4 regions of the Sorangium sp. So ce1153 genome follow, and region 2 is predicted to be linked to each of the others. Evidence: riboswitches for the same ligand, from Rfam matches in the RefSeq annotation. Region 2 holds a riboswitch; each other region holds the start of a gene.
What was found. Region 2 has a riboswitch for cobalamin ahead of WME85_RS16320 (TonB-dependent receptor). Riboswitches for the same ligand answer to the same signal wherever they lie in the genome.

Region 1 (7,500 bases), 3.9 Mb from region 2:
ACGCCGCGCGGTCGATCATCATCCTCTCCCCCGAGGAGGGGAACCCGGACTCGCGGGTCATCAAGTCGATCCTGGCGCTGACCAACAGGGCGGGCCGCAAGGAGGGCCGCTACCCGATCGTCACGCAGATCCGCGACCGGCGGAACCTCGACGCCGCGCGGCTCGTGGCGCGCGACGAGGCGGCGCTCATCCTCACGGAGGACGTGCTCTCGCGCATCACGGTGCAGACCTGCCGCAGCGAGGGCCTCAGCGTGGTCTACAGCGAGCTGCTCGACTTCAAGGGCCACGAGATCTACACCCGCGCGGAGCCCGCGCTCGCGGGCAGGTCGTTCGGCGAGGCCCTGTTCGCGTACGACGACTGCGCGGTCATCGGGCTGCGGCTCCGCTCTGGTGAGGTGCGGCTCAACCCGCCCATGGACGCGCGGATCGAGCCCGGCGACGCCGTGATCCTCATCGCCGAGGACGACAGCGCGATCGGCGCGCCGATGAGGCGCGCGCCGCCCGTCGAAGAGCGGGCGATCCGCGACGGCAAGCCCGCCGCGCCGCGGCCCGAGCGCACGCTCCTCCTCGGCTGGAACCGCCGCGCGGTGGCGTTCATCAACGAGCTCGATCACTACGTCGCGGAGGGCTCCGAGGTCACCGTCGTCGCCGACGTCCCCGACGTCGCGGCGCAGCTCGAGGCCGACCGCGGCGAGCTCCGGAACCTCACCGTCAGGCTCGAGCAAGGCGACACGACCGACAGGCGCACGCTCGACCGGGTCGTGGGGGCCTACGATCACGTGGTGACGCTGAGCTACGCCGACGCGCTCGACCCGCAGGAGGCGGACGCGCGCACCCTGATCACGCTGCTCCACCTGCGCGACATCGAGGCGAAGCGCGGCCAGAGCTTCAGCATCGTGAGCGAGATGCTCGACGTGAGGAACCGCGAGCTCGCCGAGGTCGCGCAGGCGGACGACTTCATCGTGAGCGACAAGCTCGTCAGCATGATGCTCGCGCAGATCTCCGAGAACCGGGATCTCGCCGCGGTCTTCGAGGATCTCTTCGATCCGGAGGGGTCCGAGCTCTACCTGAAGCCCGCGGGCGACTACGTGCGCCTCGGTCGTCCGGTGACCTTCGCCACCGTCGTCGAGGCGGCGCGGCGCCGCGGCGAGGTAGCTGTCGGCGTCCGCCTCGCGGCGCAGGCCGACGACGCGTCGCAGGCCTACGGCGTGAAGGTGAACCCGAGGAAGCGCGCGAAGCTGACGCTCGACCGGGGCGACCGGATCATCGTCCTGGCCGAGCAGTAGCCCGCGCATCTCCAGGGAGCCGCGCCTCATTGCATGATGTCGTCCACGAGCCGCGCCACCAGCCGGTCCCCGAGCAGGTGCTCTTCCACGAGGTCCTTCGCGTCCTCCTCGCGGACGCCGCGGTACCAGACCCCGTCCGGGTAGACCGCGACCGTCGGCCCCTCGCCGCAGCGCCCCATGCACGAGGTCTTCGTCACGCGGATCTGCTGCTGCTGCCCGGCCTGCTTCACGCGGCGGCGCAGCGACTCGAGCAGCGCCAGGCTGCCGCGGTCCACGCAGTCGGCGTTGCCGCAGACGAGCACGTGCTTGCGCAGCGAGCGGTGCGCGTGCGGGTGGTTCGACGCCTGCGTGTGCGTGAGCGTGTGGCGCACGCTGTAGAGCATCGCCTTGAGCCCGCCGACCTCCCGCGCGAGCCCCGGCAGCGCCGTCCGGTACATGCACGTGTCGCAGGGGAGCGGCGCCTCGCCGGCGAGCGCCTGGCGCGCCCGCTCGTCGATGAGCCCTTCGAGCGCGCTCGACCGGCCGAGGTGCGGCGCGAGCGACGCGCGGATCCACGGGTACGTCGCCGAGAAGCGATCGACCTGCTCGGCGAGCTTGGTCATCAGCCGCCCGGCGAACAGGAAGTAGGGCACGACCACGACGCGCTCGGGCCGGTGGCGCGCGACGCGCTCCAGCGTCTCCTCGACCGACGGCCGGGTGATGCCGATGAACGTCGGCTCGACCAGCTGGAGCCCCCGGCCCTCGCCGATGAGGCGCGCCATCTTGCAGAAATCGCCGTTCGCGTCCGGGTCGCTGGCCCCGCGGCCGACGACGACGAGCGCGGTCCGGGCCCGCGCCGCCGGCTCTTCCGGCAGCACGGACGCGGCGCGCTCGAACGCGAGCTCCGCGAGCGCCGGGTGTACGCCGAGGTGCCGCGCCGCGGAGAAGCGCACGCCCGGGTGGGCCGCGCGGGCCTGCTCGAGCGCCAGCGGGATGTCGTTCTTCACGTGCCCCGCCGAAAAGAGGAAGAGCGGCACGACCGCCACCCGGGACACCCGCGCGGCGAGCGTCGCGAGCGCGTCGGCGAGGTACGGCGTCGCCAGCTCGATGTAGCCGTGCTGCACGACGACCTCGGGCCGCGCCGCGCGGTAGTCGGCCACGAGCGCCTCGAACTCGGCGTTCGACGCGGCGTCGCGGCTGCCGTGGCCGATCAGCAGGAGACCGGTGTCATGCATGCGAGCGCCTCCTCCAGGGTGAGCGGGAGGCCTGCGAGGCCCCGCGGGTGCGCCGGGGTCATCCGGCTCCAGAGCTCCGCGACCCACGGCCGCCGCATCCGCGCCCGCGCGAGGAGCTCCCCTCGCGCGAACACCTCCCGCGGCGGCCCGTCCGCGAGGACCTGCCCGTCGCCGAGCAGGACCGCGCGCGTGGCGAAGAGCGGCACGAGATCCACCGCGTGGGTCGCGGTGACCAGCGTGGTCCCCTGCTGCTCCGCGAGCGCGCGCAGCGTCCGGCACAGGGCGAGCTCGCCCTCGGGGTCGAGCCCCGCCGTCGGCTCGTCGAGGAGCAGCACGCGCGGCTGCATCGCGAGCATCCCCGCGATGCACGCGCGCTTGCGCTCGCCGAAGCTCAGCGCCTCGATCGCCCGGTCGGCCAGGTGCGCGATCTGCACGGCCGAGAGCGCCGCCTCGGCGCGGCGCCGCGCCTCGGGCGCGGGCAGGCCGAGGTTCCTCGGGCCGAAGAGGACGTCGTCGAGGAGCGTCGCGCCGAGCAGCTGGTCGTCCGGGTCCTGGAGCACGAGCGCGGCGCCCGCGGCGACGGCGTCCGACGGCGAGCCGACGCGCCGCCCGGCGATCTCGACCCCGCCGCCGGGCGCGGGGAGGAGGCCGACGAGCGTCCGGAGCAGCGCGGTCTTGCCGGCGCCGTTGCCGCCGAGCACCGCCACGGACTCGCCCGCGGCGACGTCGAGGCGCACGTCGCGGAGCACGGGCTCGCCGCCGCGGTAGCCGATCGCCGGCGCGCGCAGCGCGATGGCCAGCGCGCGCGGCGCGATCGCGCTCACCCTGCGCCTCCGGCGGCCACGCAGAGCGTCAGCGCCGCGAGGGCGGCGGCGGCGAAGGCGAGGTTCGCGGCGGGCGCGCTCGCCCGGCCGTCGGCGACGGGGAGCTTGCCCTGGTAGCCGCGGAGCTGCATCGCGACGGCGACGTGCTCGGAGCGCTCCAGGGTCCGCAGGGCCACGACGCCCGCGACGGCGCCGGCCGAGCGCGCGGCGGCGCCCGGGCGCGAGAACCCGCCACGGAGCGCGGCGGCGCTCCACGCGCTGTCGGCCGCGCGCTGCAGCACGCCGGCGAAGCGCCGCGCCAGCGCGAGCAGCTCGACGAGGGCCGCGGGCGCGCCGAGGCCGGCGAGGGCCGCCTCGATCTCGGCGGGCGCGGCGGCGCGGGAGAGCCACCGCAGCACCGCGGCCGCCGCGAGGACGCGGGCGCCGAGGGTGGCGGCGCGGCGGGCTCCCTCGCGCGTGACGGCGTCGAGCGGGAACGCCGCGCCGGCGAGCAGCGGCTCCCCCGGGGTGAGCGCGAGCGCGAGCGCCGCCGCGACCCCGCCGATCCACGCGGCGGGCGCGAAGGCGCGGAGGATCGCGCCGGCGGTCATGCCCTGGAGCCGGAGGGCCGCGCACGCGAGCAGGAGCAGCGCGGCCGGGGTCCAGGGCGAGCGCGCGCCCGCGGCGACGCAGCACGCCGCCACGGCGGCCCCGAGGCGCAGCCGGGGGTCGACGTCGCGGAGGCGCTCGCGGCGCCGCGCCGGGGGGTCAATCGGCACGGAGGCCCTGTCCGCCGGGCTTGCCGGCGGGCTGATCGGCGCGCTCCACGAAGAGCACGCGCGCGTAGTAGCCGATGGCGAAGCCGGCGAGGAGCCCTGCCCAGAGGAACGCGAAGAGGAGGAGATCGCCCTCCAGCCCGGCGAACAGCGGCCCCGTGTCGTGGCGCCCGGCGTCCTCGGCGACGCGGCGGACGACGGCCTCGTCGACGCCGTCCCAGGAAGCGCCGCCGCACCCGGCGAGCCAGGCCGCCGCGGCGAGCGGCAGCGCGGCGGCGAGCGCGGGCCGCGCGAGCGCGGCGGGCCGGCGCGGCGCGGGCCGCCGCGTCACGACGCCCCCGCGGCGAGCGGGACGACCCGGAGCCGCTCGAGGATGTCGGGTCGCCGGGCGCGCAGGAAGACGAGCGCCCCGGCGGTCATGGCGCCCTCGAGCAGGCCGAGCGGCAGCTGGGTGGGGATGAAGGCGACGGCGACGCCCGTGAACATCGAGGTCACCGAGCCCTCGCCGGCGAGCCCGAGCGCGAGCTCGAGCGCCGTCGTCGCGTACGTGGCCCAGTCCGACGTGACGCCGGCCAGGAACCCCGCGACCCAGAGGTTCGCGCCGCAGCGCCGCGCGAGCCGGAACACGAAGTATCCGGTGAAGGCGCCCGCGATGCCCATGGACGCGACGTCGGCGCCGAGCGTCGTGAGCCCGCCGTGCGCGAGGAAGAGGGCCTGGATGAGGAGCGCCACGACGGTGACGAGGACGGTCATCCAGGGGCCGATGAGCACCGCGGCGAGCCCGGTGCCGCACGGGTGGGAGCAGGTCCCTGCGGTGGGCACCGGCACGGGCATGCACGAGATCGCGAAGACGGCGGCGGCGACGAGGCCGACGAACGGCTTGTAGAAGGCGTCCCGCTGGGTGCGCTGCCGGAGCAGGTGGAGGGCGATGGCGACGAAGGGCAGGGCGAGCGCGTTCCAGACCGCGCACCAGCCGAGCGGCAGGACGCCCTCCGCGAGGTGCATCGCCGCCGCGGGCCGCGCCGCGAGCAGCGTGGCCAGGAGCACGGCAAACGGGAACACAGGGCGGCCGGGAAGACCGGTTTGGGCGCTCCGGGTGAAGTCCGCACCCGGACGCCACGAAGACGTGCGCAAGCTGCACCTCGTGGGACTCGGGTAGGTCTCCCGGCTCATGGGTTCAGGGAGCTGCTCCAGCTCCCGGCGCTGCGTCCACCTTCCCGGGTCTCGTGGGCAGGCCCAGTGGTCTTCGGATGCAGCTCCCCATTCACGGTGGCGGGACCGCGCCGGTTTCGCACCGGCTTCCCTGTTATGCCCCTGAGGGCACCCGAGGAATGGATTGTCAGGTGGATGCTCGGTAGTCCCGTTTCGCGCCCGGCGTCAAGGAGGTCGCGTCCCGGCCGCTGCGGAGGCGCCGGCCCGGCGCCGCGCGCTCGCCGGTGAGCTCCCGCGGGCTCCCCTCGCGCTTCTTTGCGGCAGGTGCGGCGCACGGCGGGCGCGGCTGACGACGGACGACGCGGCTCACGGCGGATGCGGCCGACGGCGGACGACGCGGCTCACGGCGGATGCGGCCGACGGCGGACGCCGCGGCTCATGGCGGATGCGGCCGACGGCGGACGCCGCGGCTCATGGCGGATGCGGCCGACGGCGGACGCCGCGGCACACGGCGGGCGCGGCTGACGGCGGACGAAGCGGGTCATGGCGGAAGCGGCCGACGGCGGACGAAGCGGCTCATGGCGGAAGCGGCCGACGGCGGACGAAGCGGCTCATGGCGGAGCCGCGCTGCCGGTACGCCGGCCGCGCGAACTCCCACCGTCCAGCCCGCCGCGCGCCGTCCGAGCCCCTCGCCGGAGGTGCCAGCACCTTGTTGCTCACTCCCTGGCGTTGCTGCGAGCGAGCGACCCGAAGCTTTCCTGCGCGCCGCCCGCCGGATGTTCCGCCTGACGGCAGACAGGCTGGGCCAGGCTGAGCTCCCTCTTATCGATGCAATCAATGCAATGGTGGAGGCCGAGAAATTGACCCAGACGCACAGGCAAGAGTGGTTGGTCAGGTTCTATCCTCTGCTTCCGTAGTAAACGCTATTTACATATCCTTCACACGTCCCCTGCGCACGGCGCTGCGCGCGACGGCGCCCTCCTCGGAGGCACGCACCAGGCGCTGCCGCTCGTGCGCCCGGTGGCCGGTGCGGCGCGGCCTTCGCACCAGCGTGCTTGGTTCGGCCGGGCCCTTTACTTATGGAAGTCGGTGTTCCGCGCCCGGCGCGCGGCGCGCGAGCGCTGGTGTTCTCTTTTCTCAGAATTCGAGGAGCTCATCGCGCGAACGCTGAACTCTGCGGATGAGTATGCCCGGCTCGGACGTGCATTTCAGGATATCGCCGGTGTGCGCGTCGCGTCGTCGCCTGGTTGCCTTCACGCCGTGAGCAATCCGCTCACTGGCGCGCATGCCTTGCACTTTGTGATCGACAGCGCGCTTCCGGGTGCCACACTCTGCTCACCGCATGCGCGCCGGCGCAGCCCCCCAGCCCGGCACGCATGCGGTCTTTCCTTGCACACCGCGGTGGACGTTCGATGTTCAGGCGCGGTTCACCTGCCGCGCTCATGTCGGGTCCCCCCTTCCGGCATGAGACGCGGTCTTTTGCTTTCTGGTTGGTTACCTTCTGGTTGGCCGCTCGTTACTTCCCGGTGAACTCAGCCTTCGATTTCGCCAGGAACGCTTTCATTCCGAGCTTCTGGTCGTCGCTGCCGAAGAGGGCGGCGAACGCCTGGGCTTCCAGCTCGTTGGCGGCGGCGAGGTCGAGGCTCTCTCCGCGCAGGATGACGCGCTTGGCGGCGGCGACGGCGAGCGGCCCGCGCGAGGCGATCTTGAGGGCGGTCTCGCGGGCGCGCGCGAGGAGCTCGGCCGCCGGGAACACGGCGTTGACGAGCCCGATGGCGAGCGCCTGTTCGGCGGTGATCATGTCTCCTGAATAGACGAGCTCGCGCGCGCGGCCGACGCCGACCCGGCGCAGCAATCGCTGGGTCCCGCCGAACCCCGGGATGACGCCCAGGTTCACCTCGGGCTGGCCGAGCCTGGCGCCTTCCGCGGCGTAGATGAAGTCGCAGGCGAGGGCGAGCTCGCAGCCGCCGCCGAGCGCGAAGCCGTTGACGGCGGCGATCACGGGGAAAGGGGCGGTCTCGATGAGGTCGGCGAGGCGGTGGCCGGCGTCGGCGAACCGCTTCGCGGCGATGCTGTTCATGGCCGCCATCTCGGCGATATCGGCGCCGGCGACGAACGCCTTGCCGGCGCCGGTCAGCACCGCCGCGCGGACCTCGTCGCCCTCGGCGGGCGCGAGGAGCTCGTGGAACGCCGCGGTGAGCTCGCCGAGGACGGCGGGGTTCAGGGCGTTGAGCTTGTCGGGCCGCTGGATGGTCACGGTGGCGACGTG
Region 2 (7,500 bases):
TCGACTGGTAATCGCTCGTCACGATCACGACGCCGCGCTCGCAGGCGCCCGGCGTGTCCGGACCGCCTCCACCGCCACCTCCGCGTCCGCCGCCACCTCCACCGTCACCGCCGACGTGAACACCGCCCGTCGACGGCGGCGGCGGATCCACGTTGCACCCGAGGAGCGGGATCGAGAGTGCGATCGCGCAATGAATGATCTTCACCATGTTGACTCCAGTGTGAAAAACACGCTCCGTCCCGGGAGCGGATACCCGACGACGTCCGTTCGCCGCGAGTCGAGGAGATCGGCGATGCGCGCTCTCCCCGCGAGGTGCCCCCGGAACCACCTCGCCTCTGCGTCGAGGTCGACCGTCGCTTGCTCCGCGATCACGCCGAGGCCGGCGGGGTCGGCGTACCGGCTCGACTGGTACACGGCCCGGAGCTCGCCGGAGGCGCCCGAGAACACGGTGTCTCCCGGGCGCTTCCATCCGGCGTGGAGGCGCGGGGCGACGACGAGGCGAGAGCGGAACGGAAGGACGTCGTTGGCGGTCATCCGGTCCGGGGTCGTGTCCCGCGGATCGAGGAGCGTCGCCGCGACCTCGGCGCGCAGGAACGGGGTGACCTCGATCCCCGTCAGGAGCTCCGCGCCGAGCACGCGGGCGCGGCCGACGTTGTACGGGGCCACGTAGCCCTGGCCGGCGCGCGCGTAGGCGATGAGCCCGGAGGCCGCGCGCCCGAACAGGAAGGCGTCGACGTAGGCGCCGCGCAGCACCGCGCCGCGCCGCGTCTGCGCCCGGATCCCGGCTTCGAGCGTGACGCCGGACTCCGGCTCGAGCCCCGCGTTGCCGTGGACGACGCCGGAGAGGCCGTACACCTCGCCGAGCGTCGGGACGCGGAGATAGCGGCCCACGGTCGCGAGCAGCCGGATCCTCTCGCTCCCGGCTTCCACGCCGAAGCGCCCTGCCGGCGCGAGGACATCGCAAGGGCGCTCGGGGTCCGCGCCGGTGGCGTGGCACTCCCCGCTCGCGAGGGCGTGCAGCGTGACGCTCTCCCCGAGGCGCGCTTCCGCGCTGACGGCGCCGCGCGCGAAAGAGCGCCGCGCGCGCGCGAGCGGGATGTCGTCCGGCTCGCGCGAGATGCCCTCGCGCGCGACCGAGAGCATGGGTCGCACCCGGAGGTGGTCGGAGAGGTCGAGGGTCGCCCCCAGCGTCTGCTCCAGGCGGCGGCCGCCGACGCGGAGCTCGCGCGTGAAGAGCGCGAGCTCGAGGAGCGGGTCATCGAACTCGGAGCGCGCCTCGATGAACGACGTGCGCGCCTCGAGCGTGTGCTGCGCCTCGGCGCCGAACGGGACCCGCGCCACGATGGACGAGAGCGCGCGCAGGGAGCCCCCGCGGGCCCTCCGGGACGGCAGGAGCGCGAGCCGCGGCACGCCCTGCTCGCGGTCGGTCGCGTTCGCGAGCACGTCGAGGGTCGCGCCGTGGCCGAGATCGACGCGCGCGAGCGCCCAGGCGTCGATCGTGCGCACGTCGGCGTTCCGCCGGCGCTGCACGGTGTCGTCGCTCGCGTCGAAGAGCGTCCCGCGATCGTCGACGAACGCATAACGGTTCGCCGCGGCCTCGGCGCTCACCCCGACGAGCGCGCTCACCGGGCCCGCGCTGGCGCCGGCGAACGCCCACCCGCGCCTGGCGCCGAACGAGCCTGCCATGGCGCCCACGCCGGCCGTCGCCCGGGAGGGCCGGCGCGGCTCGAAGAAGATCGCGCCGCCTGGCCCGAGGCGGTCGGCCTCGATGGGGGCGTTGCCGCGGTAGATCTCGATCCGCTCTACCAGCCAGAGGGGCACGAGCGAGAGATCCGCTGTCCCCGCGACATCGTCGTTCAGGCGGACGCCGGCAAGGTACACCGGCGTCTGCGCGGCGGTCGCGCCCCGGATCGCGGCGGTCGCCGGTCCGCCGAAGCCGCCCGACTCCGTCACCTGGACGCCCGGCTGCGTGCGGAGCACGTCCGCGGCTTCGAGCCCCGCGCCGGTGAGGCGGTCGCGGGTCAGCACCGATCCGGCAACGGATCTGTCCCTGGGCGGCGCGGGCGCGCGCACGCTATCCCCTTCGACGCGCACCTCCAGCGGGGCTGCGGCTGCGGCCGCGTTCAGCGGGGCTGCGGCTGCGGCCGCATTCAGCGGGGCTGCGGCTGCGGCCGCGTTGCCGCCGGCCTGCTCGCCGCCTGGGCTGCGCAGCTCTTCCGCGCGGGCGGCCCGCGGGCCCGCCACCGCGCTGCCGGCCGCGAACGCGAGCCAGCACGCTGCGCCGCCGCGCCGCCGCGGAGGTCGAGTCACACGATGAAGCCATGATCCCATTCGCGCCCGCCTGCCCGCGTCGACCCAGCACTGCTCGGGTGAGCTGAGAGCCGAAGCGAGGGAGCTGCGTGACGGGCCACGGCACCGCGCGAGAGCGAGGTGATCCAGAGCCTGCGCGCCTTCCCCTCGAAGGCTCAGGTCAGCGCGCGCCGGAGCACCGGCACGCGCACCTTCGGCAGGTCTTCGGACTCACGGGCGCTGCGGCCGTCGCCGGTCGCTCTCCTACTGATCACCGCTTCCCAGGCCGCTCGACTGCTTGGCCCAGTGCTTGATGGTGATGGTCGTTCCCGTTCACCGCTGCGGGGGCAGTCCCGGATTCTCACCGGGTTCCCTTTTCAGCTCGCCAGGCGATGGCCGGACGAGCACCGATGGCGGGGCGACTCGTTGCAGACTTCGCGCGGGGTGTCAACACCGAGGTGCCGGCTCCGCCCGGATGCCAGCGCGGCGCGGTCATCCAGCGCGTCCCAGATGGCCGGCCTCGACCGCGCAAGGCCAGGCGTGCCGACAAGGGCGTGCCTTTCTGTCTGGGATACCGAGATCAACGAGGGCGCTATCTCCAGGCGGCCCGGAGCCTCTCACGCGCTCCGAGGCGTCGCTTCCTCGAGGTGTCTCTCGGTGGCCATGTTGCCTGTGCATGCAACCCCGACAGCCATCTGTCTGAGCTGCCTCAGGTGCGTCTACACTGGCTTTTCATCGGCGCTTTTGGGACACATCTTCTCATGGATGCCGCCGGCGCCCCCCTGGAGGACGGCCGCGAGGTGCGACAAATTGATGCATCCCAGGAGAGCCAACTTTCGAGTAGGGTGTGATCCGCTCCGGCGCGGTGGTGACGACGCTGCGGCCTCGTAGCTTGAAAGGTTGTCCGATGGTTGTTTCGATGGCTCGTGTCACGTTCCTGGGCGTGGCCTGTCTCGCGGCGTTGAGCGGGTGCAGCGGGAGCGACGAGGACGTCGCCGTGAAGACGTTTGCGTTGAGCTTTGCCGCCAAGGTCGGCGAAAAGCCATTCTCCTGCGCGACCACATTCGATGGAGTCGGCACGACCCGATCGGCGGTAAAGCCGCTCGATTTCCGCATGTACATCCATGACGTCCGGCTCGTGCACGACGACGGTTCCGAGGAGCCGCTCTCGCTCGAGCAGGACGGCATCTGGCAGCGCGACAAGGTCGCGTTCCTCGACTTCGAGGACGGCACGGGCTCATGCGAGACCGGCAGCCCGGAGACAAGGACGGAGATCGTGGGAACCGCCCCGGCCGGCGACTACGCCGGTATCAGGTTCAACCTGGGTTTACCCCCGGAGATGAACCACCTGGACGCGGCGACAGCCCCGGCGCCCCTGAACATTCCCGGCATGTGGTGGTCGTGGAAGGGCGGCTACAAGTTCGTCCGCCTCGACCTCATCTCGACGATGAACCCGACGTACTTCTTTCACCTTGGAGGTACGAAATGCGAGGGTACCGTCAACGAAGGCTTTTCGTGCGCCGCCGACAACGTCGCCGATATACGCATCGACGGCGTCGACCCGGAGTCGAGCACCATCGTCTTCGACATCGCCAATTTCTATGCTGAGTCCGACCTCGACCACCAGGTCGACGGCATGACGGATCGCACCTCCGGCTGCATGTCCTTCGAGGGCGATCCCGAGTGCCCGCCTGTCTTCAAGGCGCTCGGGATGGGCTTCGATGGCGCGAGCCCGTCCGCTCCGCAAACCGCGTTCCGGGTGGAGTGAGATGTACCTTCATAGACCAGCGGCCAGTCTCCTCGCGCCGCTCTTGATCTGTGCGCTTGCCGGCTGCGGCTCCTCCGACGAGGACATGGACGAGCCGAGCGACGCGGAGGTCCTTCCGGGCGACCCTGGCTTCCAGCGCGATCCGGCGCTCAACGTGGACAACATCAGCGCTGCTGCGGAGACGCGCAGCCACAACATGGGGCTGAACTGCATGGGCTGCCACCAGCCCCATGGGCCTGGCAAGGGGCTCTTCACCGCTGCCGGGACGGTGTACGCGCCGTCGGGCACGCCGGTCCCAGGCGGAACGGTCGAGCTCCGCACAGACGCCCAAGGCGAAGGAGATCTCGTGCTCTCGCTCGCCGTCGACGGGAACGGGAACTTCTTCACGACCGAGTCGCTGCCCTTCCCGGACCAGGAGCTGTTCATCTTCCTGCGGGCACCGGCCGGAGGGGGGACCAACAGCATGCCATTTCCAACCATCTCCGGAGCTTGCAACCTGTGTCACAACGAGCAACGCCGCATTCTGCTGGAGTGACCCGCGCGAGCACGTCGGCGGCGCTCCTCGCGCTCGCGGTGGCGTCGTGTGCGGGCGAGACGGAAGCGATTCCGCCTGTCGACAGCTACGAGCTCGCCCTGCCCGTCGGCTTCCCGAAGCCGTGGGTGCCGCCCGACAACCCGATGACCGAGGAGAAGGTCGCGCTCGGGCGCGCCCTGTTCTTCGACAAGCGCCTCTCGGGCAACGGGACCATGGCGTGCGCCTCGTGTCATGAGCGCGACAGGGGGCTCGCCGATGGCAAGGTGACCCCGACCGGCTCGACGGGGGACGCGATTCCGCGCAACGCGATGGGGCTGGCCAACGTCGCCTACTTCCCGCTGCTCACGTGGGGCAACCCCACGCTGTCGTCGCTCGAGGAGCAGGCGCTCGTCCCGATGTTCGGCGAGAGCCCGGTCGAGCTCGGGATCACCGGCGCCGAGGACGTCGTTCTCGGCCGGCTCCGCGGCGACGATGCGTACAAGGCAGCGTTCGTCGCCGCGTTCCCCGGCGAGAGCGAGCCGATCACGCTCGACACCGTCGTGAAGGCGATCGCGACGTTCGAGAGGACGCTCATCTCCGGGCGCTCCGCGTACGATCGTACTACGTACGGCGGAGAGGCGGGCGCGATGTCCGAGGCCGCGTTGCGCGGCATGGATCTCTTCTTCTCCGAGCGGCTCGAGTGCTATCACTGCCACAGCGGGATCAACTTCACGACCGCCTTCCGGAGCGCCGAGACGAAGCAGGAGGAGATGGATTTCCACAACACCGGCCTGTACAACCTCGACCCGGACGGGGGTTATCCGCCCGGCGGAGAGGGGCTGTTCGAGTTCACCGGCGACCCGGCGGACAAGGGGAAATACCGCGTTCCTTCGCTGCGCAACGTGGAGCTGACGGCGCCCTACATGCACGACGGGAGCGTGGCCACCCTGGAGGAGGTCGTCGACCACTACGCCGCAGGAGGCAGGACCCTCGACGACGGGCCGTTCGCAGGTGTGGGCAGCGAGAACCCGAACAAGAGCTCGCTCATCAGAAGTTTTACCATCACGCCAGAGGAGAAGGCGGATGTCGTGGCCTTCATGAAGAGCCTGACCGATCCGGAGTTCGCGGCCGTGGTGGATGGCGCGCAGGCGCCGTAGCCCGTCGAGCGCGGATCGGTCGCGAGCGCTCGACCTGCGGGGCGCGATCCGGCTGTCCAGGGCTGCCGCGCTGCCCTCGCGGCACCGCAAACGGTCCGGGTGGGGCTGCCGCGCTGCCCTCGCGGCACCGCAAACGGTCCGGGTGGGGCTGCCGCGCTGCCCTCGCGGCACCGCAAACGGTCCGGGTGGGGCTGCCGCGCTGCCCTCGCGGCACCGCAAACGGTCCGGGCAGGGCTGCCGCGCTGCCCTCGCGGCACCGCAAACGGTCCGGGAGGAGCTGCCGCGCTGCCCTCGCGGCACCGCAAACGGTCCGGGCAGGGCTGCCGCGCTGCCCTCGCGGCACCGCAAACGGTCCGGGCAGGGCTGCCGCGCTGCCCTCGCGGCACCGCAAACGGTCCGGGCAGGGCTGCCGCGCTGCGCTGCCGGCACCGCAAACGGTCGGGGCGGGGCTGCCGCGCGGTGGTGAGGGAATTTGGAGAAAACTGGGGGAGTTTGCCCGCAACCTCGCGCGGAAGGGCTAGGTTTCGGCCCGAAGTAAGTGCTGCCCGCGGGTGTTCCAGCACCCCGGGCAGCGTGGCCGCACCCCGCTCGCACGAGGTACGACATGCTCACCCTAGTACGTCCCGAGGACGTGGGCCAAGACGAAGCCCCGTCCAAGCGCCGCCGTCCACGTTCCACCGCCCTCACCGATGCCGAGGCGATGCGCCTCCGAGCCGCCCTCAAAAACATCAAGGGGCTGTTCGGCTCTTGGGACTGCCTCGCCGAGGTGATGGGCGTCCCGAAGACGACCATCACTAATTTTGTGTACGGCTCGCACCCGAGCACGACCCATGGTCTGGCCCTGCGCGCCGCCAAGGCTGCCGGGACGACCGTGGAGCAGCTCCTCGGTGGCCTCGCTGCGGCCGACCGTTGCCCACATTGTGGGACAACCTTGGAGGCGCCATGACTGACGTCACAAGCGTCGACATCACCGCCGCCACCGAGGTGCAGCTCGTCGAGATGGTCTTGGGGGTTCCAGGGATCGGTACGCAGCTCGTTACAGCACACGGATTGCTGGGGGTTGCGCGGCTCAGTCCCCATGTTCTGGCCGAGCGTGCAGAGATGGCCCTGCCGGACGCTACTCGGTTGGCAGCGGCCTTCGAGTTGGGTCGCCGTCTTCAAATGATCATGGGACAGCGCCGAAAACGGCTGAACACCCCCAAGGACATTGCCACGTTCTTTGCTCCGCGGTTCACCATGTGTAGATGGCCTCGGAGATCCGCAGGAATCTAACCACGGAGATCCGCGTAAACGTGACCCTCGCGTCCGCAGAAAAATGACCGCGGCACCCGCGGAAACCTGACCCCGGGCGCCGCGGGAATCTGACGTGGCGTCGGCCGGGTCAGCGCTTCTTCGCTGCTGCCGGGGCAGACGGCTCGGCGGTCTCCGGTCTCGGCTTGGGTCGCGCCTCGCTCATGGCCAGCGACTCCTTCTGCCGCCACGAGTCGGCGTCGATGTCGAGGATGTGGCAGTGCTGGACGAAGCGGTCGATCAGCGCCGAGACGCACGCTGCGCCCGGAAAGACCGTGCTCCACTGCTTGAACGGCAGATTCGTCGTCAGCACGAGCGATCGGCTCTCGTGCCTGCGGCTGATGATGTTGTAGAGCAGATCGGCGGACTGACGGCTGCACGGCAGATAGCCGATCTCGTCCAGAATGAGCAGCGACGGGGCGGTGTATTTCCGCAGCCGTCGCTCAAGGGCCGGCAGCGACTCCTGCTTGAGCAGATCCGCG
Region 3 (7,500 bases), 4.3 Mb from region 2:
CCATCCCTCCCCGGCCCAGCCGTCGGACGAGCCGGTACTCCTCAATCTCCTCCGGCGGCGATGTACCCCCACCACCCGTCATGTACACCGGCTCACCTTGCGCACAGAGATATCGCGCCCGAGCGCTGAAGTCGAATGTACAGTGTCCCTTCCCGCGCCAACCTTGGGCTGCGCTCCTCGATTGGCTGCCAGCGGCGGGAGGCATGACGCTGGTGAGCTCGTAGAGAGCACAATATTTCTGTGCTGGACATACCGATATCGATCGTCCCGAAATCCGAGCGGGAAGCACGGACATCCATCCCGTCCGAGGTCGGCGTCGACCTGGGGGAGGCGGCGCTCTCCGCAAGGTCTCACGAAAGCTACGGCGCACGCGTCCTGTACGTCGTCCGGGGTTGCCCCGCCCCACCCGGAGTCTGCGGATCTCCGCACGGTCCGGACAGCTCACCCGTCATCGAGCATGACGGTGGAACACGATTCGGAATGCAGCGGGTGCCACGATCCTCGGATACCTGTGCCTTGCTCGAGGCTCCCGGCTGTTGCCGGGCGGAGGACATCCGTGGCATCTACGGATGAATCCTCGCGGACTGGGCTCCCTCCGTCGACAGATGCTTCGCCGTGGAGTCGTGCGACTGCGGTCTCAGCGACTCTGGCAGCTGCTACAAACGGACCGGCGGCCCTGATGAAGCGCGGTACCCCTGGTAACGCATGGGGCTCCGCCCGTGCGATGGAAGGAGAGCTCCCGCACGGAGGCCATCGACGTCGAGGGCCGGCCCGCCCGCGCGAGAAGCTTCCGGAGATCGTTTTGGAGCGGCTTTCGCCCTCACGTGGACCGCTTCCCCGCCCGCGCGGAGATGCCGTATTGCTTGAGCTTGGACGTGAAGGTGCGGATAGGCATCCCGAGGAGTGCCGCAGCCCGTGTCTGGATCCCGTCCGCAGCGTCGAGCGCCTGACGCATGCGCGTGCACTCGAGATCTCGGAGCTCCTCGGCGACGGGCCGGAAGCGCGAGGGAGCAGCGGCCGGCGGCGCCGAAGCGTCCGGCGCGGGCCGCGATCGGACATCGACGCCGGCGATGCGCTCGGGCAGATTCCACGGCTCGATCACGGGGCCGTCCGCCGTGGCGGCGGCGTACTCCATGGCGTTCTTGAGCTCGCGTACGTTGCCGGGGAACGGGTGCGCGAAGAGCGCGGCGAGCGTGGCTTCCGAAAGATCGAGCGCGGGCTGCCCGGTCCGGGCGGACGCCTCGGCGAGGAAGAGGCGAGCCAAGATCGGCAGCTCACGCCGCCTGTGCCGCAGCGGGGGCAGCTCCACGACGCCGACGCTCAGCCGGAAGAGCAAGTCTTGACGGAAACGGCCGGCGCCGACCTCAGCCTCCAGATTGCGGTTCGTGGCAGCGACGATGCGGATGTCCACATCGCGCTCGCGTACGTCGCCGAGGCGCGTGATCCGCTTCGCTTCGAGCGCGCGGAGCAGCTTGGCCTGCACGCCGAGGGGCAGCTCGCCGACCTCGTCGAGGAAGACGGTGCCGCCGTGCGCTCGCTCCAGCAAGCCTGCCTTCGGCGCCCGCGCTTCCGAAAATGCGCCCCTCTCGTAGCCGAAGAGCTCACTCTCCACGAGCGTCTCGGGGAGGGCTGCGCAGTTGAGCGTGACGAGCGGCTTGGGAGCCCGCGCAGACCAGTGGTGCACGGCTGCGGCGGCGTTCTCTTTGCCGGCCCCGGTCTCGCCGAGGACGAGAACGGGCAGATCGCTCGCCGCGAGGCGCCGGATCAGCTCGAAGAGCCGGATCATGGCCGCGTCGGCGACCACGATGGCACGCCCGCCGATAACGTGCCGAACGGCGGTCTCCGAGGCAGAGGCGATCGCCCCCGGGGCGGCGACCGCCGCGGCCGTGCGCGCACCCGCGAGGAGTGTCTCTGTGTCGCCGCCGTCGAACGGGTAGGAAGCCAGTCCGCCGCGCGCCTCGGGCGCCAGCGGCGCGATTGCCTCGATCACGTCGAGCGCCGCGCTGCGCGCCGCGTCTCCGCCGAGGTCGGGAAATCCGATAGCCATGTGAGAGAGGCCATCCCAGGCGACGATGTCCACGAGGCGGAGCGCCGAGAGCGCCCGCTGCATGAGCGCCGCGCGATCCGGGACTGAGCCGATTGATACGACTGCCAGGCCGAACGGTCGCGCGAAGTCCGCGGCGCGCTCGAGCTCCTCCTCGACGCGCCGGCGCAGCCGGCCCATGTCGACGAGAGCGCTGCCCCTGGACGGCAGCTCGCGCCGGAGGATCAGCGTGGCGTCGCCGATGGTGACGACGTCGCCTGAGCCGAGCGCACGCGAGCCTTCGATGCGCTCGCCATTGACGAGCGTCCCATTGTGACTGCCGAGATCGGTGATCCCGATCTCGCCGCCAGAGGCGATGAGCTTGGCGTGCCGCCGAGAGACCGCGGTGGTGTCGATCCTGACGTCGGCCTCGTCGCTGCGCCCCAAGATGAGCACACCGTCGTGGGGGAGGGCGCGCCGGTACGACGACGACGCGTCGATTACGAGGAGATAGGAGCAGGTTTCCGGGCGGTCCGGGGAGTCCTGCAGGTCCAAGGTTTGAGTCGTCAGCGGCGAGTGCGCGGGGCGGCCCACGAGCCCAAGATTATCCTCGAACTCTGGCGTAAGCAAGTTCCGAGCCTCCTCCTTTCGACGGAGGGATCTCCTGAGCGATCAGGGGTCGCAGGACGTAGTGCACGAGCGCCTCCCTCGCCGAGGACTTGCACCTCACGCCTTTCTCTTTCTGCTCCACGTGACCACGCCGGACGCGCGAGGAGGAGAGGACCTCGTGCGGCATGCGCGCGACATCAGGTGGCCTCCTGCGGCATGCGCGCGACATCAAGTGGAGCGGGGGAGGCCGGGCAATGCGTCACGGTGTCGCACCTCGTCGAACAATGCAGCCGTAACCCTTCATTCGGCGCGCACATGGCCGCGTGACGACGAGCGCGACATCGTGTCGCAGGGCCTTGGCGGCCGGCGGCGCTAGCCTGTTTCGCCATGATCCAGAGAGCGCACGGCGGGTCTGCGAATGACGCGCCCCGTTCCCTTCACGGCGCGCGCGAGGTGAGCTCGCCCCTGCGTGTCCGATCGATGCGGAGCTCGCGCTGGCGCCGCGCGGCGGCGCTGGCCGCCGCCGTCGCTGGCGTGGCGCTCAGTATCAGCGGCAGGGCCGAGCCCGCGACGCCCAGCGAGGCCGCGGCCGAGCTCGTCGACTCGACCCCGGCGCCCGGCGAGAGGGCGCTCGCAGCGCGTCTGCTCGCGCCTTGTTGCTGGGATCAGACGCTCGATGTCCACGAATCGGAGGTGGCGCGCGATCTTCGTCGCGAGATCCGCGCGCGTCTCCGTCGGGGGGAGGCGGCCGACGTCATCGAGCAGGACCTCGTCGCGCGCTATGGCGACCGCCTCCGTGCGGCGCCTTCGTCCGGCGTCCTCGGCAAGGTCGCCCTGGGCTTGATGCTCGGCATCGCGGTGGCCTTCCTCGGTATCTTCGCCCTGCTGCGCTCGTGGAGGCGCAGCGACGCGCAGCCAGCTCCGTCCAGCGTCGCCCTCCCGGCGGCAGCTCGCGACGAGTACGATGAGCGCCTCGACGACGAGCTCCGGGAGCGCGACGCATGACCGCATCCCTCCTTATCGTGATCGCGCCAGGGCGCGGTTGTCGCTCCGCTCGCCCGGCACCCCAACATCTCGCTTGACCGGACTCCCGCACCGCAATATGTAGTGGCTCATGTTGGTGCCTCGGGCTTCGGCCCGGGGCTCAAAAGGGAACCCGGTGTGAATCCGGGGCTGCCCCGCAGCGGTAAGCGAGAACGATCTCCACGACGAGCACTGGCCCTCGGGCTGGGAAGCGGTGGACCGTAGGAAGCCGGCGAGAGCCGGAGCGCTCGCGAGCCCGAAGACCTGCCAACATCCAGCGTCGGGGAGACATCCCGCGCCGGTTTGACCTGGAAGCCTCGTGGGAGGGCGGTAGGTCCGAGCTGGCGCAGACTCTTGCGCTTGTCCCGGTTCCGACCCCCTCCCGCGTTGTCTTCCTTTCGCCCGCGGGGGCGAGCGGTCGGTCCGAAGGGCTCTCCTGGAGAGCCTCGCGCGCTCGCGCACATCGGCTGGCCTCTTCGCTCTCGCGGTCTCGACGCGAGCGGTCCGGTACCGCTCCGAACGAAGCTCGACGAGGAGGATTGCCATGCTGAGCGACACAGGGACGACGAGCAACGGCGCGGCGCCGTTGCGGCAGCGGAGCGCGAGGAGCGGAGGCGCGGAGGAGGCGCTCCCGCACACGACGATGCGGGTGAAGAAGCGCAACGGGTCGAGCGAGCCTGTCGACGTCAACAAGATCGTCCGGGCGGTGAGCCGCTCTTGCGCGGCCCTGGCCGACGTGGACGCGCTCCGCGTCGCCACCAAGACCATCAGCGGCCTCTACGACGGCGCGACCACGCGCGAGCTCGACCAGCTCTCCATCCAGACGGCGGCGTCGCTCATCGCCGAGGAGCCGCAGTACGCGAAGCTCGCGGCGCGCCTGCTCGCCACCTATATCGACAAGGAGGTCCGCAACCAGGAGATCCACGCCTTCTCCCAGTCCGTCGCCGCCGGGCGGCGGCTCGGCCTCATCAACGAGCGGCTCCACGGCTTCGTCGCGCAGAACGCCCGCAAGCTGAACGACGCGATCGAGCCGGGGCGGGACCACGAGCTCGAGTACTTCGGCCTGCGCACCCTCTACGATCGCTACCTCCTCAAGCACCCCGAGACGCGCCTCGTCCTCGAGTCGCCGCAGCAGTTCTTCCTCCGAATCGCCTGCGCGCTGTCCGAGACGGCGGCGCAGGCCGTCGAGCTCTATCACCTGTTCTCGTCGCTCGATTACCTCCCGAGCTCGCCCACGATGTTCAACGCCGGGACGAGCCACGAGCAGCTCTCGAGCTGCTTCCTGCTCGACTCGCCCGAGGACCACCTCGAGACCATTTACCAGCGCTACACCGATGTCGCGATGCTCTCGAAGTTTTCGGGTGGCATCGGGCTCGCCTACCACCGCGTGCGGTCGCGCGGCTCGCTCATCGAGAGCACCAACGGGCATTCCAGCGGCATCGTGCCGTGGCTCAAGACGCTCGACGCGTCGGTCGCGGCCGTGAACCAGGGCGGCAAGCGCAAGGGCGCCTGCTGCGTCTACCTCGAGCCGTGGCACGCCGACGTCGAGGAGTTCCTCGCGCTGCGCGACAGCACGGGCGACGAGGCCGCGCGCACGCACAACCTGAACCTCGCGAACTGGGTCCCGGACCTGTTCATGAAGCGGGTCGAGGCGGACGGCGAATGGAGCCTGTTCGACCCCAAGGAGGTGCGCGACCTCCCCGATCTCCACGGCGACGAGTTCGAGCGCCGTTATGCCCAGGCCGAGGAGGCGGGACTCGCGAAGAAGACGATGAAGGCGCGCGAGCTCTACGCGCGGATGATGCGGACGCTCGCGCAGACCGGCAACGGCTGGATGACGTTCAAGGACAAGGCGAACCGCGCCTGCAACCAGACGGCGTTGCCGGGCCGGACCGTGCACCTCTCGAACCTCTGCACCGAGATCGTCGAGGTGACCTCGAAGGACGAGGCGGCCGTCTGCAACCTGGGCTCGATCAACCTCGCGCGCCACACAGGGAAAAGCGCTGCCGGCACGATCCTGTTCGATTTCGACAAGCTCGCGCGCACGGTGCGGACGGCGGTCCGCCAGCTCGATCGCGTCATCGACCTCAACTACTACCCCATCGATTCCACGAGGCGCTCGAACCTCCGCTGGCGGCCGGTGGGGCTCGGGCTCATGGGCCTGCAAGACGTGTTCTTCCAGATGCGCCTGCCCTTCGACGCCGAGGCCGCGCGGGAGCTCTCGCGGCGGATCTCCGAGGAGGTGTATTACCACGCGCTCTCGACGTCCGCGGACCTCGCCGCCGAGAAGGGGCGCCACCCGGCGTTCGACGAGACGCGCGCCGCGCGCGGCGAGCTCCAGTTCGACGCGTGGGGCGTGGTGCCGGAGGACACGGCGCGCTGGGAGGCGCTCCGCGCGCGCGTCCGCGCCGGAGGGCTGCGGAACTCGCTGCTCGTCGCGATCGCGCCGACCGCCACGATCGCGTCCATCGCAGGCTGCTACGAGTGCATCGAGCCGCAGGTGTCGAACCTGTTCAAGCGCGAGACGCTCTCGGGCGACTTCCTGCAGATGAACCGCTACCTCGTCGCGGAGCTCAAGCGGCTCGGCGCCTGGAACGACGCGGTGCGCGCCCGGCTCAAGCTCGCGGAGGGCTCGGTCCAGGGGCTCGACGAGCTGCCGGAGGAGGTCCGCGCCGTGTACCGGACCGCGTGGGAGATCCCGATGCGCTCGCTCATCGACATGGCCGCGGAGCGCGGCGCCTTCATCGATCAGAGCCAGTCGCTCAACCTCTTCGTCGAGAACCCCACCATCGGTCAGCTCTCGAGCATGTATTTCCACGCGTGGAAGAAGGGGCTCAAGACGACCTATTACCTCCGGTCGCGCCCCGCGACGCGCATCGCCAAGGCCACCGTGGATGCGACCCCGGACCGGACCCCCGCGGGCGACGCCGGCCCCCGCGAAGGCGGCGGGTGGACGGCGGCGCCGGCGCCCGCGGGGGCGAAGGCGGCCGCGGACGTGGCGTGCGCGCTCGAGAACCCCGAAGCGTGCGAGGCCTGCCAGTGAGCCGCGTGAGCCGCCCCGCGCGCCTGCTCGATCCGGGTCATTGCCTCACGCTGCGCCCGATGGCCTATCCGGCCTTCTTCGAGATGTACCGCGCCGCCATCAGGAACACGTGGACCGTGGAGGAGGTCGATTTCTCCACGGACGTGGGCGACCTGAGGAGGATGACCGGCGCGGAGCGCCACCTCGTGCAGCGCCTCGTCGCGTTCTTCGCCACGGGGGATTCGATCGTGGCGAACAACCTCGTGCTCAACCTGTACAGGCACATCAACGCCCCGGAGGCGCGGATGTACCTGTCGCGGCAGCTCTACGAAGAGGCGCTCCACGTCCAGTTCTATCTGACGCTCCTCGACACGTACATCCCCGATCCGGAGGACCGCCACCGCGCCTTCGCCGCCGTCGAGAGCATCCCCTCGATCCGGAAGAAGGCCGATTTCTGCATGCGCTGGATCGACTCCGTCCAGTCGTTGAATCGACTGGAGTCGCGCTCCGAGAGGCGACAGTTCCTCCTGAACCTCGTCTGCTTCGCCGCGTGCGTCGAGGGGCTCTTCTTCTTCGGCGCGTTCGCGTACGTGTACTTCCTGCGCTCGCGCGGCCTGCTCCACGGGCTCGCCGCGGGCACGAGCTGGGTCTTCCGCGACGAGAGCGCGCACATGCGCTTCGCCTTCGAGGTCGTGAGCACGGTCCGGCGCGAGGAGCCCGAGCTCTTCGACGCCGGGCTCTCGCGGTCGATCATCGGCATGATGGACGAGGCGATCGACTGCGAGGCCCAGTTCGCGGAGGATCTCCTCGGCGCCGGGGTCGC
Region 4 (7,500 bases), 2.5 Mb from region 2:
TCGCCGCCGAAGTCGGAGTGGCCGGGCGTGTCGACGATGTTGATCTTGACCCCGCGGTACCGGATGCTGGTGTTCTTCGCGAGGATGGTGATGCCGCGCTCGCGCTCGAGGTCGTTCGAGTCCATGACCCGCTCGGCCACGACCTCGTTCTCTCGGAAGGCGCCCGACTGGCGGAGCATGTGATCGACGAGCGTCGTCTTCCCGTGGTCGACGTGGGCGACGATGGCGATGTTGCGGAGATCATTACGCGGCATATACGGCGGCGGCCGTGTAGCACGCGACCCACGGAGGAGCGAGCCCATCCTCGCCAGAGGTCGAACGTCCGGCCGCCGATCTCGCGGCAGCCGCTCGCTGGCGCCGGGCTCGACGGGACGACGGTTGACAGGCGATCGAGCGCCGCCATAGGGTGCGCGCCGTGCTGGTGCCTGGGCCCTTGCCCAGGCTCAATAGGGAACCCGGTGAGAATCCGGGGCTGCCCCGCAGCGGTAAGCGAGAACGACCTCCACGACGAGCACTGGCCCGAGAGGGCTGGGAAGCGGTGGACAGTAGGAAGTCGGCCAGGCCGAGAAGCTCGCAAGCCCGAAGACCTGCCAGCGCCCGGCGACGGGGAGACATCTGGCGCCGGTTCGACCTGGGAGCCTCGAGGGAGGCGGTGAGGTCCGTGCCGTCGCAGCGTCTGCGCGCGTCCCGGAGTCCGACCCGCCCCCTCGCTGCCTCCCGGTAGCCCGCGGGGGCGAGAGGTCGGTCCAGGGCATCGCCGCCGCTGGACAGCCATCCCTCCGCGCGGCGCTCGGCGCGAGCGGCCTTGAGCCGCTCTGCGCGATGCCAGCACAAGGAGGACGCGCATGCCGCGCGAGACGATCACGAAGCGCAACGGACACCGCCTCTCACGCCACCTGCTCGCCGCACTATCGATCTCGCTGACCGTCGCGCGGCTCGCGCGCGCCGAGGTCGAGGCGCCGGAGGTGCCGGCCGCCGCACCGGGAGCTGCCCCGTCCGAGCGCAAGGAGGACACCTCGCAGCGCGCCTCCGGCACGGTGGTCGCGGGCGGCGTGGAGGCGCCCGTGGACGGCAGCGCGGGGGCGCTCGCGGACGGCGGCGGCGCGAAGGCGCTCGCGGACGGCGCGGGGGCGAGCGCCGACGGCGGCGCGATCGAGGTCACGATCCAGGCGGAGAAGCCGGCGAGCGAGGCCGCCTCGCGCGTCTCGATCGGGCATCGCGAGCTCGAGCTCAGGCCGAGGCTCCGGCCGGGCGACATCGTCGAGGCGGTCCCGGGGCTCTTCGCCGTGCAGCACGCCGGCGGCGGCAAGGCCAACCAGTACTTCCTCCGCGGCTTCGACGCGGACCACGGGACCGACGTCGCCTTCTTCGTCGACGGCGTGCCCGTCAACATGGTCAGCCACGGCCACGGGCACGGCTTCACCGATCTCTACTTCGTGATCCCGGAGCTCGTGACCGGGCTCGACGGCTACAAGGGGCCTTATTACGCGAGCATCGGCGACTTCGGCACCGCGGGCGCCGTGAACTTCCGCTTCGCCGAGAAGCTCGACGAGAGCCACGCGCAGCTCAGCCTCGGGCAGTACGGGATCGTGCGCGGCCTCGTGGTCGCCTCGCCGGATCTCGGCGACGCCTGGCGCGCGGTCGCCGCGGCGGAGGTCTACCGGAACGACGGGCCCTTCCTCAGCCCGGAGCGGCTCAAGCGCTTCAACGTGTACCTGAGGGCGACGCACGACCTGAGCCCCACCGGGAAGATCCAGATGACGTGGATGTCCTACGGATCGACCTGGCACGGCTCCGGCCAGATCCCCGCGCGCGCCGTGTGCGGCGAGGGCGAGCAGGGCCAGCTGAACCCGCCGCCGTCCGCCTACGGACAGCCGTGCATCGATCACTTCGGCTCGGTCGACCCGACCGAGGGCGGGGCCACCCAGCGGCACATGGCGTCCCTCGCGTACTCGACCGCGTGGCGGGACGCCGAACTGAGCGCGCTGGCCTACCTCGTCCGCTACCGCCTCACGCTGTACTCGAACTTCACGTTCTTCAGCGAGGACCCGGTCCACGGCGATCAGATCGAGCAGAACGACGACCGCATCGTCGGAGGCGCCGAGCTCCGGCTCCGCAAGCAGCTCGAGCACCGCGGGGTGAAGCTCACGACGTCGCTCGGCGCGCAGATCCGCGCCGACGCGATCGACAAGTCCCTCCACCACGACGAGGCGCGCGAGCGGCTCGAGGAGCGCGGCAGGGCCCACGTCGACGAGGGCCAGATCGGCGTCTTCATCGAGGAGGACGCCCGGATCCGGCGCTGGCTCCGCTTCGTGGCCGGGGTGCGCGGGCAGTGGATCGACGTCAACGTGGACGACCGGCGCGAGGACCTGGGCGCGACAGGGAACAGGTCGAGCGGCTTCCGGGGGCAGATGCAGCTCTTCCCGAAGCTCACGGCGATCGTCTCGCCCGTGGCGGCGCTCGATCTCTTCGCCCACTACGGGCGGGGCTTCCACTCGAACGACGCCCAGGGCGTGGTGCTGCGCGAGGGGGCGGCGACGCTCATCACCCCCGCGACGGGCTACGAGGTCGGCGCGAGGGCCACGCCGCTCCGCGGCCTGACGCTGAGCGCGGCGGGGTTCCTCCTCGATCTCGACTCGGAGCTCGTCTGGAGCGGCGACGCGGGCGCGACCGAGCCGTCGGGGCAGACGCGGCGCTACGGCCTGGAGATCGGCGGGCGCTACCGGCTCGGGAGCTGGCTCTTCGCCGACGCCGACGCGACCTTCACCCGCGCGCGCTTCCGGGCGAACGCGGGCAACGGGAGCGCGGTGGCCCTCGCGCCGACCCGGACGCTGACCGCGGGGGTCGGCGTCCGGCCGACGTTCGGCGCGTTCACGCCGTTCGCGGCGCTCCGGGTCAAGTCGATCGGCGCGCGGCCCGCGACCGAGGACGCGTCGCTGACGGCCGAGGGGTTCACGGTCGTCGACGCGAACGCGGGGCTCCGGTGGAAGGACGTCGAGGTGGCCGTGGACGTTCAGAACCTCTTCGACGCGACGTGGCGCGAGGTCCAGTTCGCGAGCGAGTCGCGGCTGCCGTACGAGCCGGCCGCGGTCACCGGCATCCACTACTCGCCGGGGTGGCCGTTCACGGCGATGGGGCGGGCGACGCTGTACTGGCGGTGAGGGGATGCCACGCTCGAGCCCGCGTGGCCGAGCGCGTGGCCGTGGCGTGCGCGAGGCGGCGAGGGGATGACGTTCGCTACGGAAGCGGCGGCGGCAGGAGGCAGGCTCGCGACCGGCGGTACGCGCGTGTATCGTTCGCGCAGCCATGCCGACGCCCCGCGACGTCTTGCTGCTGCTGCCCCGGGCCGAGCTCGCTGCCCTGGCCGATCGCTTCGGGGTCGACCTGCCCGACCGGCGGAAGAAGGACGCGATCATCGACGCGATGCTCTCGGCGCCAGGGCTGCAGCTCGACGAGCTGCTGCGCGCTCTGCGCATCGATGAGCTGAAAGAGCTGTGCCGCGCGCTCGGTCTTGACGTTCGGGGGCGTGACAAGGCCCTCTTCATCGCGCGTCTGCTCGAGGACCGCTCCCCTGAGAGAGCGGCGCTTGTTCACGTGGGTACACAGCGGGCAACGGCGTCCAAGCTCAGCCTGGGGAGCGGAGCGCGAGAAGGTCGGCTTACGAAGGAACAGATCGTGGGCTGCCTGCTGGAGGCAGACAAACTCCTCCGGCACGCGCTCGGTCCAAGCGGGCAGCATCGGTTGACGATCGCCGTCCTGCTCCTCCTGAAGCGTCTGAACGACGCGGAACCCTCCACGTTCGACATCGCGGTGCCTGCCCAGGCGCGATGGGCGACGGTGGAAGCGAGCCTTCCGGCGGTAGACCTGGCGCTCAACCGGGCCTGCGTGGCGCTCGAGGAGAGCAATCCGGCTCTCCAGGGCGTGCTCTCCTGGGTTGACTTCACGGACGAGCGACGCTTCGGGGATCGCGCGGAGCGCCTTCGTCTTCTCCATGAGCTCGTCCGGCCCCTCTCAGGGATGTCGTTTCGAGACGGAGATCTGGCGACGCCCGACGTGCTGGGGCGTGCCTTCCAGATGTTCCTCGAGGAGGTGGACCTCCGGGACGCCAGGCGCGTCGGTGCGCCCCACCCCACGAGCGCGGTCGCGGAGCTGATGGCGGAGCTGCTCGCCCCCTCCGAGGGGATGCGCATCTACGATCCGGCGTGTGGCTACGGCACCTCGCTGATCGCGTGCGCGACATACGTCGAGCGCCGCGGCGGAGACGGGCGAAGCCTCTCGCTCCGCGGTCAGGAAGAGAGCGTCGAAGCCTGGACGCTCGCCAGGATCAACATGCTCCTGGCCGGTCTGCCGGACGCACAGATCGACAGGGGCGACGCGCTTCGCGATCCACGCATCACCGCGGACGGTCATCTCGTGACTCACGACCGCGTCCTCTGCGTTCCGCCGATCGGCCTCACGTGGTGGGGGCATGACGTGGCGGAGCGCGACCGTGGTGCGAGCTCGCGGTACGGCGTACCTGTAGGAAATCGAATTTATTTCGCGTACTTGCAGCACATGCTCGCCAGCCTCGACCCTTCGGGGGTGCTGGCGATGCTGGCGCCCGGCGGCGTGCTGTTTGACGGAGGAGCCGAGAGGGAAATCCGCGAGAGAATGCTGCAGCACGACCTCTTCGACGCGGTGGTCGGGCTCCCGGCCAACCTGCTCCCCGCGACGAGGTTTCCCGCCGCGCTCCTCGTAATGAGCCGCGACAGGCCGGCGTCGAGAAAGCGAAAGGTGCTCTTCATCGATGCCTCGCGAGGGTTCCAGAAGGAGAGGACAAGCAACCGGCTCCGGCCCGAGGACGTGACGAAGGTCGTGACGACCTTCCGGTCGGCCAGCGATGTCCCCGGGTATGCGCGCCTCGTCGACGTCGACGAGATCGGGATGAACGGGTTCAGCCTGGCAGTGCGCCGGTACGTCGACGGCGGCGCGCCGCCAAGCGACGAAGCCCCGGTGCAGATGTGGCGGCGCGTCGAGTTAAGGAACTACCGCAGCATCGCGCAGGCCAGCGTCGATCTGGCCCCCTTCACGGTGCTCGTCGGCCCGAACGGCAGCGGTAAGTCCAACTTCGCGGACGCGATCGTGTTCGCGCGCGACGTCGCGACGGACGCCGCGACCGCGATCGAGAGGCGCGGCGGCCTCGCCGGCATCATGCGCTGGCAGCCGACGGAGGAGGATGACCGAGCCGAGGTGCAGGTGGACGTCCGCGCCGCACCATCGCGCTCGGCCCTGGAGACGGACTACCTGCGTCACCGGTTCACGATCCGCGCGAAGGGCGACGGAGCCTGGGCGTTCCACAGCGAGACGATCGAGCTCTTCGCCCGAGGCGCGCCGGTGCTCTCGGTCGAGCGGACGCCCGAGGGGCTGGAAGTGGAGACCGAGCCGGGGAGGCGCGTGATTTCGAGCGAGAGCGCCCCCAGGCTCAGCGAGACCGCGAGCGCCATGGTGTTCGCGCGCCAGCTCTTCGACGTCGCCAGGTCCACAGAGCTCCGGAACGTCTCGCGGATCCGACTCGACGCCGAGGCGATGCGAAAGCCGCAGGTCGCGACCGAGAACACGCGCCTGGACGAGTCGGGAAGCAACATCGCCGTGGCGCTCCGGAGCCTCGATGCCGAAGGACAGGTGCGCGTCCTCGCCGCCATGCAGCGGATCATCCCGGACCTCTTGCGCATCGCCGTGGAGGCGTTCGATCGATTCCTGCTCCTCAAGTTCGAGCAGCGCCAGCCTCGAGGGCGCGTGGCGCGGTTCTCGGCGAGCGAGATGTCGGAAGGCGCCCTGCGTGCGCTCGGCATCCTTGTCGCTGCCCAGCAGATGACCGGGGACGAGCTCTTGATCATCGAGGAGCCCGAGGTTGCGATCCACGTCGGAGCGGCCCAGCTGCTCTTCGACGTGCTCAAGGACGCGTCGACCAGGGGCTCCCTGCTGATCACGACGCACAGCGCCGACCTGCTCGACGCCGCTCGCGAAGAGGAGATCCTCGTGTGCTCGTACCGTGACGGCGTGACGCAGATCGGTCCGCTCTCCTCGGCGCAGCGCGAGGTCGTACGACAGGGGCTGTTCTCCGTCGCCGAGCTGATGCGTTCTGAGCCGCTGCGGATCGAGGGGGAAGAACCTGCGACCGTACAGCTCTGAGCGGCGCTCGTGAAGCGGCTCGTCTGCATCGTCGAGGGCAAGGGCGAGGTCGCCGCCATCCCGAACCTCTGCATGCGGATTCTCCGCCTGCACCTCGGAGACATTGCGTGGATCGTCGATCAGGATCCGATCCGGCAACCTCGTGGCAAGCTTGTGGACGGGACGCGCAAGAGCCCGCTGCGCCTCTGTCACGCCGATGGCGTGCGCCGCGCCGTGCTGCTCGCGCGGCAGACCCGGAACGCCGACGCCGTGCTCGTTCTGTGCGATGCGGACGACGATTGCCCCGCGACGTGGGGCCCCGACGCGGCGCGCGTGGTCAAGGGGCTCATGCCCGGCGATGCAGTCATGGCCGTTTATGAGTACGAGACGTGGTTGCTCCTCAACTTCGCGGAGGAGGCGGTGCGGCGGGCTGGCGTACGCACGCCGGAGAGAAAGCGCGGCGCCAAGGAGGCGCTGGAGAAGCTCGTTCCGGGCTACCTGCCGACGACGCATCAGCTGAGCGAGACGCGGAAGATCGACATCGCCCTCGTGCGCAGTCGCTCCGACAGCTTTGACAAGCTCGTCCGGGCGCTCGCGACGATTTCGGGCATGGCCCTTCCGGATCGCTGACACCGCCACGCTGTCCTCGCCCGAGCGGCAGGCCACGACGAGTGGCAGGCCGCGAGCCGCCGCACGAGCTCACGCTGTAAGGTCAGCGCGGCCGACCCGTTGCGAGAAGGTGCGCCCGCAGCGCTCGTGCCGCGGCGCTTCCACGAGGGCCCCCATGCTGCTCCGTGTCCGCTCGATCAACGCCGCCCCGCGGCACGCCGCGCGGCGTCGCCCGGCGACCGCCGCGGCGCTCGTCCCGCTCCTCGCGCTTGCCACCGTCTGCCTCTTCCTCACCGGCTGCGGCCCTCGCCTCGTCCCGTTCACGCACGAGCTCCGGGTGCAGCACGACCTGACCGACAGGGACGTGAAGAACCTCCAGTTCTACCTCTCGCACGAGGTCGCGCTGCGCCGCGAGCTCACGTCCGAGCGCTCGCAGATCACGAGCAGCCACCAGCTCCTGCTCGTCTCGGGGAAGGTCATCGAGGAGGTCGTCGTCGAGGAGCGCACCCCAGGCGTCGTCGTCGACGCGCGCGCGGGTGTCCTCTCGGTGAGCTTCGAGCCCGGCGCGTCGCTCGCTTTCTCCGCCGCGCCCGAGCCCTCCGCGCCCGCGCCGTCGTTCCCCGGCTTCGCGACCCCGCCCGATCCGTTCCCCGGCAACGCGGGGCCCCTCCTCGCCGTTCCGCTCGCGCCCCCCGAGGGCGGCGCCCCCGGCGGCAACTACTGGCTCGCGGCCGGGCCCGG

Region 1: it holds a riboswitch for cobalamin, as region 2 does, so the genes downstream of both, WME85_RS02265 (energy-coupling factor ABC transporter permease) here and WME85_RS16320 (TonB-dependent receptor) in region 2, are expected to answer to the same signal.
Region 3: it holds a riboswitch for cobalamin, as region 2 does, so the genes downstream of both, WME85_RS00780 (ribonucleoside-diphosphate reductase subunit alpha) here and WME85_RS16320 (TonB-dependent receptor) in region 2, are expected to answer to the same signal.
Region 4: it holds a riboswitch for cobalamin, as region 2 does, so the genes downstream of both, WME85_RS07350 (TonB-dependent receptor) here and WME85_RS16320 (TonB-dependent receptor) in region 2, are expected to answer to the same signal.

The regions. Positions count from the first base shown of each region.
Region 1 is NZ_CP150361.1:631,544-639,043, forward strand. It holds gene WME85_RS02240 (CASTOR/POLLUX-related putative ion channel) at 1-1,286, shown strand, start outside; gene WME85_RS02245 (CbiX/SirB N-terminal domain-containing protein) at 1,313-2,500, opposite strand; gene WME85_RS02250 (energy-coupling factor ABC transporter ATP-binding protein) at 2,476-3,324, opposite strand; gene WME85_RS02255 (CbiQ family ECF transporter T component) at 3,321-4,082, opposite strand; gene WME85_RS02260 (hypothetical protein) at 4,072-4,410, opposite strand; gene WME85_RS02265 (energy-coupling factor ABC transporter permease) at 4,407-5,084, opposite strand; cobalamin riboswitch at 5,217-5,422, opposite strand; gene WME85_RS02270 (enoyl-CoA hydratase/isomerase family protein) at 6,748-7,500, opposite strand, start outside.
Region 2 is NZ_CP150361.1:4,555,266-4,562,765, reverse strand. It holds gene WME85_RS16325 (hypothetical protein) at 1-208, opposite strand, end outside; gene WME85_RS16320 (TonB-dependent receptor) at 202-2,310, opposite strand; cobalamin riboswitch at 2,489-2,716, opposite strand; gene WME85_RS16315 (MbnP family copper-binding protein) at 3,155-4,057, shown strand; gene WME85_RS16310 (hypothetical protein) at 4,143-4,592, shown strand; gene WME85_RS16305 (MbnH family di-heme enzyme) at 4,589-5,728, shown strand; gene WME85_RS16300 (transcriptional regulator) at 6,333-6,674, shown strand; gene WME85_RS16295 (hypothetical protein) at 6,671-7,000, shown strand; gene istB (IS21-like element helper ATPase IstB) at 7,110-7,500, opposite strand, start outside.
Region 3 is NZ_CP150361.1:212,844-220,343, forward strand. It holds gene WME85_RS00765 (nSTAND1 domain-containing NTPase) at 1-82, opposite strand, end outside; gene WME85_RS00770 (sigma 54-interacting transcriptional regulator) at 821-2,578, opposite strand; gene WME85_RS00775 (cytochrome c-type biogenesis protein) at 3,113-3,637, shown strand; cobalamin riboswitch at 3,734-3,941, shown strand; gene WME85_RS00780 (ribonucleoside-diphosphate reductase subunit alpha) at 4,200-6,698, shown strand; gene WME85_RS00785 (ribonucleotide-diphosphate reductase subunit beta) at 6,758-7,500, shown strand, end outside.
Region 4 is NZ_CP150361.1:2,060,690-2,068,189, forward strand. It holds gene typA (translational GTPase TypA) at 1-302, opposite strand, end outside; cobalamin riboswitch at 403-609, shown strand; gene WME85_RS07350 (TonB-dependent receptor) at 846-3,161, shown strand; gene WME85_RS07355 (hypothetical protein) at 3,238-3,993, opposite strand; gene WME85_RS07360 (N-6 DNA methylase) at 4,018-6,171, shown strand; gene WME85_RS07365 (DUF4276 family protein) at 6,181-6,780, shown strand; gene WME85_RS07370 (DNA-directed RNA polymerase) at 6,935-7,500, shown strand, end outside.